DNA from 2 places in the Paenibacillus sp. KACC 21273 genome. Region 1 is predicted to be linked to the other one. Evidence: predicted binding sites of a transcription regulator. Region 1 holds the regulator's gene; the other holds the start of a gene.

Region 1 (5,387 bases):
ACAGGAATGTCTTGCAGTGATCTATACCGTCCTGCTAATATTCCTCTGGCTAATGGGCTGTAAATAATCTTGCCGATACCCACTTGCTCACAGTAAAGAAATACTTCTTGTTCTACTGCACGAGCAAGCAAATTGAACTCAGATTGAATCGAAGCACATGCTGTCCATTGATGTGTATGACTGATCTCATAAGCAGAACGTAGCTGATCTACAGCAAAATTGGAATAACCAATCGCTCTAACTTTACCTTGTTGTACTAGCTCATGTAATACAAATAACGTTTCTTCCAGTGGAGTATGAGGATCGAACTCATGTACTTGATACAGATCGATATAATCGGTTTGCAGACGTTGGAGCGAATGGTCGATCTGTTGTGTAATATGCTGGCGTGACAATCCTTCGTCCATCTTGCCCTCACCCATACGCATGCCTACTTTGGTCGCAAGTATAACCTGATCTCGTTTTCCTTTAAGAATATTCCCAATCATCTGCTCGCCTAATCCATCTCCGATATGATCGATATCTTGTCTTTTCCCATAAAAGTTAGCAGTGTCGATCAGAGTCATACCGATATCTAGACTATGATCTATAATACGTTGTGAAGCAGATGCATCGATCCATCTTCCAAATGCCATCGTTCCCAGACCTACTTTGGATACTGGAATATTCGATTTACCTAATATCTGCTTATCCATTCAATTGTTCTCCTTAACCATCTGCGCGAGTCCACTTCCAAATGACCAGTCTTCGAATTCAGTCTCGACCAATATGATAAATACATCTTCGATCCGAATACCGACTTTTTGTGCTAACGCTGTTGCTAACTGTTTATACAGATTTGTCTTCTTGACCACGCCTCGACCAGACTTCAAGGTAATCTGGATATATAATAATCCATCTGAACGATCTCCTTGTAAATAGTGTCGATCATATACAAACTGTTCTGGTTGATGACTATGAAAGACTTGAAAACAATCATTCTCCGGTACATCACAACAATCGATTAAAGCCGATAAAATAACCTGACTCATCTGTTGTAACTGTTCTGCATTATACTGATTATGCATATAACTTACTCTTGTAAATGGCATATCGCTGATCCTCCATACGATTGAATTGGTTGATACTGATACAAGCTTTTATGAATACTATGATTGTATCTATATTCTCTTTATTTATATAATAGATAATAATCATAAAGATCATTCATTTTACCGATGAAGATAGCAAAAGAAAAATGTACTAAGGAGATGTACTATGGATTTAACAGAATTGATTGCTTTTCAGACCGTGATGCAAGAAGGTACTTTTGCTAGAGCAGCCGAAAAGCTGAATTATGCTCAATCAACAATTACTAACCAGATCAAACGATTAGAAAAAGAATTAGGATTGACTTTGTTTTATCGTAATTGGGAAGCGACCTTAACACCTGCCGGGCAACGATTTGCTGAACAAGTCGATCAATTAATCCATCACTGGCGGTATGTCGGTGATATAGCCAAGCAATTGAATGAAGAAGAAATAGGTACTTTACAGATTGGTGTCACAGAGACATGGGCAGATCGTTATTTGCCTGCTATTTTATATCAATTTCGACAATATCGACCCAAAATCACTTGTGAGATTATAGTAGGTAATTCGGCTTTTTTGCAAGAGTGTCTACAACAGGAGAAAATATCGTTAGCTTTATGTGCAGATTCGGAGTCGTCTCACGATTATGTATTTGAACCTTTACAACAAGAATCAATCTCGCTAATTATACCGGCTAATCATGTATTGGCGAATACCCAAGCAGTGACTATACATGAATTATTATCACATTTGTTGATTATCGGACAATCGTCGTGCAAGTATCGCTTTCAGGTGGAAAAAGCTTTTAGAACGTATGAGCAAGAACCGTTATTTTACACAATTAATCAACTTTCTTTAATTCCGCTTTATGCTGAACAATTAAATGGGATCGGGATTGTACCGTCTTCTTTGAGTGTAGATGATACGTATACTGTTTTACCTTTTCCTTCTGTAAATCACCATTTGCAGATTGGCATTTTACAACCCCGGCGTATAAAATATAACAGCGGTATGCAGCAACTGTTTGTAGAAGAAGTTCGGAAGTATTTTAAAAATCTCCGTGAATAGTAATCTTCAATTTGATGTGGATTCAATCATAAATCGTAGTCGCTTCCATGCTTTTATAAAGAAATCGCCATGTATAAATATAAGAGCACAAGAATAAGCAATATACCAAAAAGAGCACTCTACTTGTTACTGTAGAAGTGCTCTTTTTTTGAAATATACAATAGACGTTCATACCTTTATTAGCAATCTTAATGCGATCTAACAGCAATTAGCTATTTGAGCTATCGCTCTCGTCTTCTTTTGACAGCAGACCTTTGAGTTCTTTCATAAACATATTAATATCTTTAAATTGACGATATACCGAAGCAAAACGTACATAAGCTACTTCATCGACAGGGTACAACTGTTCCATGACTAATTCGCCTACAGCACGACTTTCCACTTCTGCCATCGCTGTAGTATGTAGACTTTTTTCCACTTCAGAGACGATCATATCCAGTTGATCTACCGATACCGGACGTTTCTCACAAGCACGAATCAGACCGCGCAGGATTTTGTCACGACTAAATTCTTCACGACTTCCATCTTTTTTGATCACAATTAGCGGTGTTTCTTCCACCATCTCGAACGTCGTAAATCGGCGATTGCAACTTTCACATTCGCGTCTACGACGAATCGATTTATTATCATTGGCTGGACGGGAATCCAGCACCTTGGTTCCATTGTGACTGCAATATGGACATTTCATTGCTCACGTCACTTCCTTTCTCGCCAACCGTTCATTCGGACATCATTTCAGTTAAGTTCATGCATATATATTCAGGATGTGAGTAAATATGAGTTACAGAATCCAACATAGTGCTTGTTCGATCTAAAAGGCATCGTATAATTCAGTATACTGCTTATAATAATATAATACACGTTGGACATAATGTCTCGTTTCCCCGAAAGGAATATCTTTGACATCTTCTAATGTACCGTCCCATTTGCCGGAACTTAGCCATGATTTTACATTACCAGGACCTGCATTGTAGGCAGCAATTACAGCGATTTTGTTACCGCCGAACTGACGATTAAGCTGTCTAAGATACCATGTACCAATCTGAATATTCGGATCGATCTCATGCTTGACCGTTTCCAGTGACATGTTGTCCAAGTGTGCTTGCTCCATAATCCATTGCGCCGTATTCGGCATCAGTTGCATAATACCGAGTGCGCCTTTTTTGGATTCCATACTGGGCTTAAAGTTAGTCTCGACTCGAATAATAGAAGCAACTAGAAAAGGATCGACTTCATAAGCAGAAGCATGAGCACGAATCTCTTCTTTATACTCTATCGGATAAATCCATCCTAGCCAGCGACTATTGAAAAAAACCACAATCACAACAAGCACGAATAGCGGTAAAAGAAATCGTTTACGAACCAATTTCTTCATGAAAGACCTTTACTCTGCCAGAACTGTTCCAATTGAGCATACGTGTCCTCAAGGGTACCGCTATTATCAATTACAATGTCAGCTACTTTTTTCTTTTGCTCAATATCCATCTGAGCGTTAATCCTTTTCCAAGCTTGTTCTTCAGTAAGTCCATCACGTGAGATCAGACGCTGTAATTGAACAGGCTGAGGCACATATACGACCATAATCTGATCAAACGTATAGACCCCTTTGGCTTCCAACAACAGCGGAATATCTGCTACAACCAATGTATCCGGATACTGCTGTTCTAATTCTACCGTACGTGTCTGAATCAATTCACGAATCGCAGGATGGGTAATATCTTCAAGCGACTTCCGTTCTTCGGGATGGGTGAAGATATGTTCCCCTAACTTTTTGCGATTCAGTGTTCCGTCTGCTTGCAACATGTCTGTGCCGAAGCGTTGTACCACTTGAGCCAGCACAGGATGATTCGGCATCATCACTTCCCGCGCAATCAGATCCGCATCAATCAGCTTGGCTCCTTTGGATGATAACCATGCCGAGACAGAACTTTTACCTGTGGCGATTCCTCCGGTTAACCCGATATTCATGATATCACCTCAATGTTTCTGACGAGTAGGTAGCGGCTGACACACCGGACAAAAGTGTGTTCCTCTTCCGCCGACAACCGTCTTCTCGACAAGTGTTCCGCATTCATAACAAGGTTCTGCTTTACGACCGTAAATACGTAGACTGTGCTGGAACATGCCCATTTCGCCTTGACCATTTACATACGACTTGATCGACGAACCACCTGCTTCTACAGCATCCGCAAGTGTGGATACTATCGCTTCATGCAGACGAGTTAATTGTTCTGCTGACAATGTATTAGCAATCTGCTCTGGATGAATCCCCGAACGGAACAACGCTTCATCGACATAAATATTTCCGATCCCTACCACATACTTCTGATTAAGCAATACAGGCTTAATCATCGTACGGCGCTTGCTCATCATATGGATAAATTGCTCTGCTGTAAATTCCGGTGCAAGAGGTTCAAGCCCCAGATGCATCAGTGGCTTCGACTGCAAATCTTCATCTTTTTTGAACAAATGCATTGTACCGAATTGACGAACATCTTTGTACCGAAGTTCAGTACCGTCTGTAAAATGAAAAATCACATGAGTATGCTTCTCAACAGGTTCATCCTGAGTATAAACTCCATAGCGTCCTTCCATACGTAAATGAGAAACCAATACCAAATGATCCATCACAATACGCAAAAACTTCCCGCGACGCTCTACTTTCTCAATCGTATGCCCTTGAAGCTCTATCTCAAACTGCTTATGATCATCTGGCAATTGAACAATACGTGGTAAAGATACCGTAACATGATCAATCGTTTTGCCGGCAACCAAGGTGTTTAACGTGCGTCTAACTGTTTCTACTTCCGGCAATTCCGGCATAACCTTTCACCTTACCTTTAATATAATAAATTTATGAGTTTTAAAATCATCACACTGCATCGTTATACGAATAATTAAAAGATAATGAAAGCAAAACAAATCACTCTCAAATAAGTAATCATAAAACACTTTAATAAGTGAAATTATAACTAGTAGAACTAATATGAATTTGAGAAAATGATACCCATACATCACTAAATAATAACTTAAAGTCACATGTCAAAATTACTTATCTCAAAAACACAAACCTCAAATTTTTCCCCAAACAAAAATATTCAGCGAGCTGAATATCACTGCTCTCAAACTGCTGCACCCTCCACCAGCGCAGCGACGTGGATGCTCTTCTCCATGCTCGGAGTGGAGGTCAAAGAAATGATCCGATAGAAGCGAAGCGTTCGCCTTTAAAGATTGGATATGACTGCTAC
Region 2 (5,387 bases), 680 kb from region 1:
ATATGCTAAGCGGTTGATACTGTGATCATGCCAGAACTTCGCGTAGTAATTAGCAGGTGCAGCTTTGTAATATTGAGCAGGATTATTCCAATTGGCTTGGTTGTCATACACATGTCGATTGATCGCTGAACATGTACCTGAATCCTCTGCCAGTCGACCATTACATAGTAGGATCTCCTGCGTGCTGTAATTGCTGTATCCAGCAAAATAATTAGCTTGCGTACCATTTACCCCGAATGCGCCATGAATCGGTGCTACGATACGATACGGAGCTTGTACATCGGCAAGAGATTGGAAGGCAGCCGGAACTTCACTCCGATACTTACTAAATAGACCTGCACGTGTCTCGGATTCCAATTCACCTACTGTTTGATCATAATTACCTGCACGATTGACAAGGCGGTGTTGTAAAGGAAATCCAAAACCATCTACACGAGTAGTATTTCCATGATATCCTGTACCGTCTACAGTAAATTCAACAAAGTCAAAATAGATATTACGGTTCGGATCAGCTGTATTATTAATATCAGGCCCTGCGAATCCATCATCATATGTTTTGATATAACATGGAGAGCCTACGCAGATAAACATCCGCCCAGAATCAATTTTGGGCATACTCACCCAGTTGATCTGACTGATCGTGCTATAAATGTTAGCGTAATTCACTCCGTTCTTGGTTAAATGCCCTGTCGCATTATTGAGAGCCGTCGAGATCGGTTTCAATTGACCGTTGTTATCAAGATAACTCCATTGTTTGGTGGCAGGATTAATTCCTAGAATCCCCCAATAGATCTGATTATCAGCATAAGCACCTTTGGTACCATTTAATAATTTGAAAGATAATGCTCCACTCCCTGTAGCGTTTGGTATAGATGACGCTGGGATACTGTAGATCGAATTGTCACCTGTTCCAGGATTGGGAGGTGGGGTTGAGCCTGTTGTGACTGTATAGCTAAATTTCGATGTGTCATAAGCGGCTGTTCCATTATTGTACGTAAATGAATATTGAATCACCTGACCGGATGATACACTGGCGACATTTTGTACATAACGTTTAGATCCACTGTCATAGGTCATTCGTAGATTTTGCAGATTACCCGAGTTCACCGAGTAGTGCACATCGACCCAGGAAGTATTTACGTTGGAAGAGAACCAGATAGTGGCTGTTGTCCCGGATGTAGTAACCCCTTGAGTATAATCTGCTGCCGATACCGAAGATGATGCTGGTGGAAAAAGACTGCTGACAAGAACAAGCATAGATAAAAGCAAGAAGTAACCCATTTTCTTCATACACATATCCTCCTATTCAAATTGTATGCGATTCCACGTTCGCTTTTAATTATTTCAATATATGGTAATAAATACAATACAAAAAGCATGTGTAATTCTCCTGTGTATTTCTATGCTAAGATTTCTTAAATTAAAGAAATTTTTATTTGCTTTTTTGTTCAATAACAGCTAAAGTTTTATACTTGAGCGTCTAAATAGACCGGAATTTATGTTCATTTTAGAGTGAATTTATGTTCACTGCATAATCTGGAAATGTTCGGCAAAAGTTAAACGATATGTACTATATCTAGTATGTCAAGAAAATTATTTTTTTATAAATGATTATCGCGATGTATGTAAAATACGTGTTCAAAGAAGTGCCCGTTTTACTTGATATTTTGAAAAAATAGACCGTTTTTAAGGCATGTTTGGGCCGAGATGTAGACCTTCAGTTCCTATTGACAACACTATATATAGCGTATATCTTTGATAAAGCCTTCTATATATTGCGGTTATGATGTTTGAGCAGGTAATATATAGGTTATAGCTAATTATACGTGCTAGAGTAGATAACACTTATATGATATTAGATCATTGTTATCTGTATTTATATAGTGATTGAACGGATGAACAGTACTACATATTGAACCGAGAAGGAGATGTCACAACCATGCTAATTGCTTATGATTCCAAAACAGGCAATGTAAAACGATTTATCAACAAATTAAAATTACCTGCTGTACAAGCTGTACAGATTGATGAGGCGCTGACGTTGGATGAACCTTTTGTACTGGTAACGTACACAACTGGATTTGGTCAGATTCCTGATAAGGTAGTTCATTTTTTGGAGAGAAATCACAATCGCCTGATCGGAGTTGCAGCAAGTGGCAATCGTAATTGGGGAGACAAATTCGCTCGGAGTGCTGATCTAATCTCAGAACGTTATAATGTACCGGTTGTGTACAAGTTCGAATTAGCAGGTACAACAGGAGACGCACAACGATTTCAACAGGAGGTAGATAAAATTGCGGCATATTGAATTGAACAACTTACTGATGCAACGGGACGAGAGTGGATTTTTCCGTTTGGATAAAGATAAAGAAGCAGTTGTAGAATATATGGAAGAGGTAGCTCGTAAAAGTATCAACTTCCCGGACACCAAAACCAAAGTACGTTATATGATCGATAACGATTATTATGAAGATATGTACAAAAACTATACTTCTCAAGATGTAGAAGAAGTATATGCGATTACACACAGTTATGATTTCCAATTTCCATCTTATATGGCGGCTTCCAAGTTCTACACAGATTATGCAGTGAAAACGAATGACCGTAGTCAATACTTGGAACATTATGCGGATCGTGTCGCAGTCGTGGCGCTTCACTTGGGACGCGGGGATGCGGATAATGCCAAAACTCTTGCCAAATCCATGATGGAACAACGTCTACAACCAGCAACACCAACATTTTTGAATGCAGGTAAAAGTCGTCGTGGTGAAATGGTCTCTTGTTTCTTGTTAGAAATGGATGACTCTTTGAACTCGATTAACCATGTACTAAACACTTGTATGCAATTATCGAAAATTGGTGGCGGTGTAGCGGTTAACTTGTCCAAACTTCGTGGACGCGGTGAGCCGATCAAAGGTGTTGAAGGTGCAGCAAAAGGAATTATGCCTGTATTGAAACTGATGGAAGATGCTTTCTCCTATGCAGATCAAATGGGTCAACGTAAAGGTTCTGGGGCAGCGTATTACAACATTTTCGGCTGGGACGTTATGGAGTTCTTGGATAGCAAAAAAATCAATGCAGATGAGCGTACACGCCTCAAAACATTGTCAATCGGTCTTGTTGTACCGAATCGCTTTTACGAATTAGCAGCAGATAATGAACTATTGCATGTATTCGCACCTTACAGTGTATACAAAGCGTATGGTAAATATCTGGATGATCTAGATATCGATGAAATGTACGATACATTGCTTGCTGATGATCGTGTCAAAAAGAAAGCAATCATGAGTGCTCGTGATATGCTAACCAAAATCGCAAGTGTACAATTAGAATCCGGTTATCCGTATATTATGAACAAAAGTAATGCGAATAACGGTCATGCACTAAAAGATATCGGATCGATTCGTATGTCTAACTTGTGTACAGAAATTTTCCAATTACAAGAAACATCTGAGATTACTGATTATGGTCAAGATGATGTTATTCGTCGCGATATTAGCTGTAACTTGGGTTCACTTAATATGGTAAACGTCATGGAACTTGGCAAAATTCGTGAATCCGTTCATGAAGGAATTATGGGTCTAACATCGGTTAGTGATATGACAGATATCGCTAATGCACCGGGTGTAGCCAAAGCAAACCGTGAAATGCACTCTGTGGGTCTTGGTGTTATGAACTTGCATGGTTACCTTGCTAAAAACAAAATTGCGTATGAAAGTGACGAAGCAAGAGACTTTGTTCGTACTTTCTTTATGATGATGAATTTCTACTCATTAGAGAAAAGTATGGAAATTGCTCGTGATCGTCAAACGACTTTTGCTGATTTTGAAAAATCAGAATATGCAAAAGGAACGTACTTTGATCGTTATTTAGAAATTGATTATCGTCCAGCAACAACACGTGCAAGCGATTTGTTCGGCGATATGTATATCCCAACACCAGCAGACTGGCAAAACCTGAAAGCTGATGTAATGAAACATGGTCTATATCATGCTTACCGTTTGGCAATTGCGCCAACAGCAAGTATTTCATATATCCAAAATGCAACATCTAGCGTAATGCCGATTGTAGAACAAATTGAGACTCGTACGTATGCGAACTCAACGACTTACTATCCAATGCCATATATGCAACAGGATAACTATTTCTACTACAAATCTGCTTACCAAATGAATCAATTTAAAGTATTGGATCTGATTGCTGAAATCCAAAATCATGTCGATCAAGGAATTTCAACAGTACTTCATGTAGGTAGCGATGTAACGACTCGTCAATTGGCTCGTTATTACCTGTATGCAGCACACAAAGGTCTAAAATCACTTTACTATACACGTACCAAATTGCTTAGCGTAGAAGAGTGTATTACTTGCTCGGTATAATCTTTTTCGGTAGTTGATTATAAAATAATATCTATAGTTATGCAGTATACAAGAAAGCCTTTTTAGGCTTTTTTGTATGCTTTACGTGCTTGGCAATATTAGCACGATCGGATTCAAATGAACCATGATTTTTGCCCGGTATCATATCTTTCAGCAAGCGCTTGGCGATATGTAGGCTGTACCGTTTGAGTACATACTTGTGTTCTTTTACCAAAGTGCAATAAGTAGTATCCAATGTTTAAAAGGAGGAATTTTAACTTATGACTGGACCTATCAAAGCTGTGAACTGGAACCGTCCTGATGATGATTTCACAATGATGTTCTGGAATCAAAATATTATGCAATTTTGGACGGATGATGAAATTCCATTGTCTGATGATAAAATGTCATGGATTCAATTGAGTGACATCGAACGTGATACGTATATGAAAGTGCTTGGAGGACTTACTCTACTTGATACGATTCAAGGTGGCGTAGGTATGCCGAAAGTATTGGAACACGTCGAAGGGATGCAACGTAAAGCAGTATTAGGCTTTATGGCGATGATGGAGCAGATTCATGCGAAATCATACAGCAGTATCTTCACAACATTGTCTTCTACAGAAGAGATCGATAAGATTTTCCAATGGGTGGAAGACAATCCACGTCTACAGACCAAAGCAGAAACGATCCGTCAGTACTATTTGAATATTAATTCGCCAAAAGAACTATTTTTAGCTATGGCGGCTTCTGTATTACTTGAAAGCTATTTGTTCTACAGTGGATTTTTCTATCCGCTTTATCTAGCTGGACAAGGTAAAATGACGTGTAGCGGTGAGATTATTGATTTGATTTTACGTGATGAAAGTATTCACGGTGTGTATGTAGGGGTACTTGCACAAGAAATCTACAATGATCTTGAAGAAGACGAGCAAAAAGACGTTTACGAAATCTTAGAAGGTCTACTGACATATCTTCATGCGAATGAAGAGAAGTATACAGAAGAGATTTATGATCCAATCGGTCTAA

Evidence for each region. The regulator NrdR, encoded in region 1, represses ribonucleotide reductase genes. The targets are predictions, from matches to a motif close to AACACNATATATNGTGTT.
Region 2: the regulator NrdR is predicted to act here: its motif matches at 1,733-1,750, upstream of nrdI (class Ib ribonucleoside-diphosphate reductase assembly flavoprotein NrdI).

Annotation. Positions count from the first base shown of each region.
Region 1 covers NZ_CP117876.1:3,733,314-3,738,700, forward strand. Annotated here, with positions in the region: gene PQ460_RS16380 (aldo/keto reductase) at 1-695, opposite strand, end outside; gene PQ460_RS16385 (tautomerase family protein) at 696-1,091, opposite strand; gene PQ460_RS16390 (LysR family transcriptional regulator) at 1,258-2,139, shown strand; gene nrdR (transcriptional regulator NrdR) at 2,348-2,827, opposite strand; gene PQ460_RS16400 (lytic transglycosylase domain-containing protein) at 2,951-3,514, opposite strand; gene coaE (dephospho-CoA kinase) at 3,511-4,107, opposite strand; gene mutM (DNA-formamidopyrimidine glycosylase) at 4,117-4,962, opposite strand.
Region 2 covers NZ_CP117876.1:4,416,298-4,421,684, reverse strand. Annotated here, with positions in the region: gene PQ460_RS19370 (glycoside hydrolase family 64 protein) at 1-1,290, opposite strand, end outside; gene nrdI (class Ib ribonucleoside-diphosphate reductase assembly flavoprotein NrdI) at 1,940-2,308, shown strand; gene nrdE (class 1b ribonucleoside-diphosphate reductase subunit alpha) at 2,295-4,379, shown strand; gene nrdF (class 1b ribonucleoside-diphosphate reductase subunit beta) at 4,640-5,387, shown strand, end outside.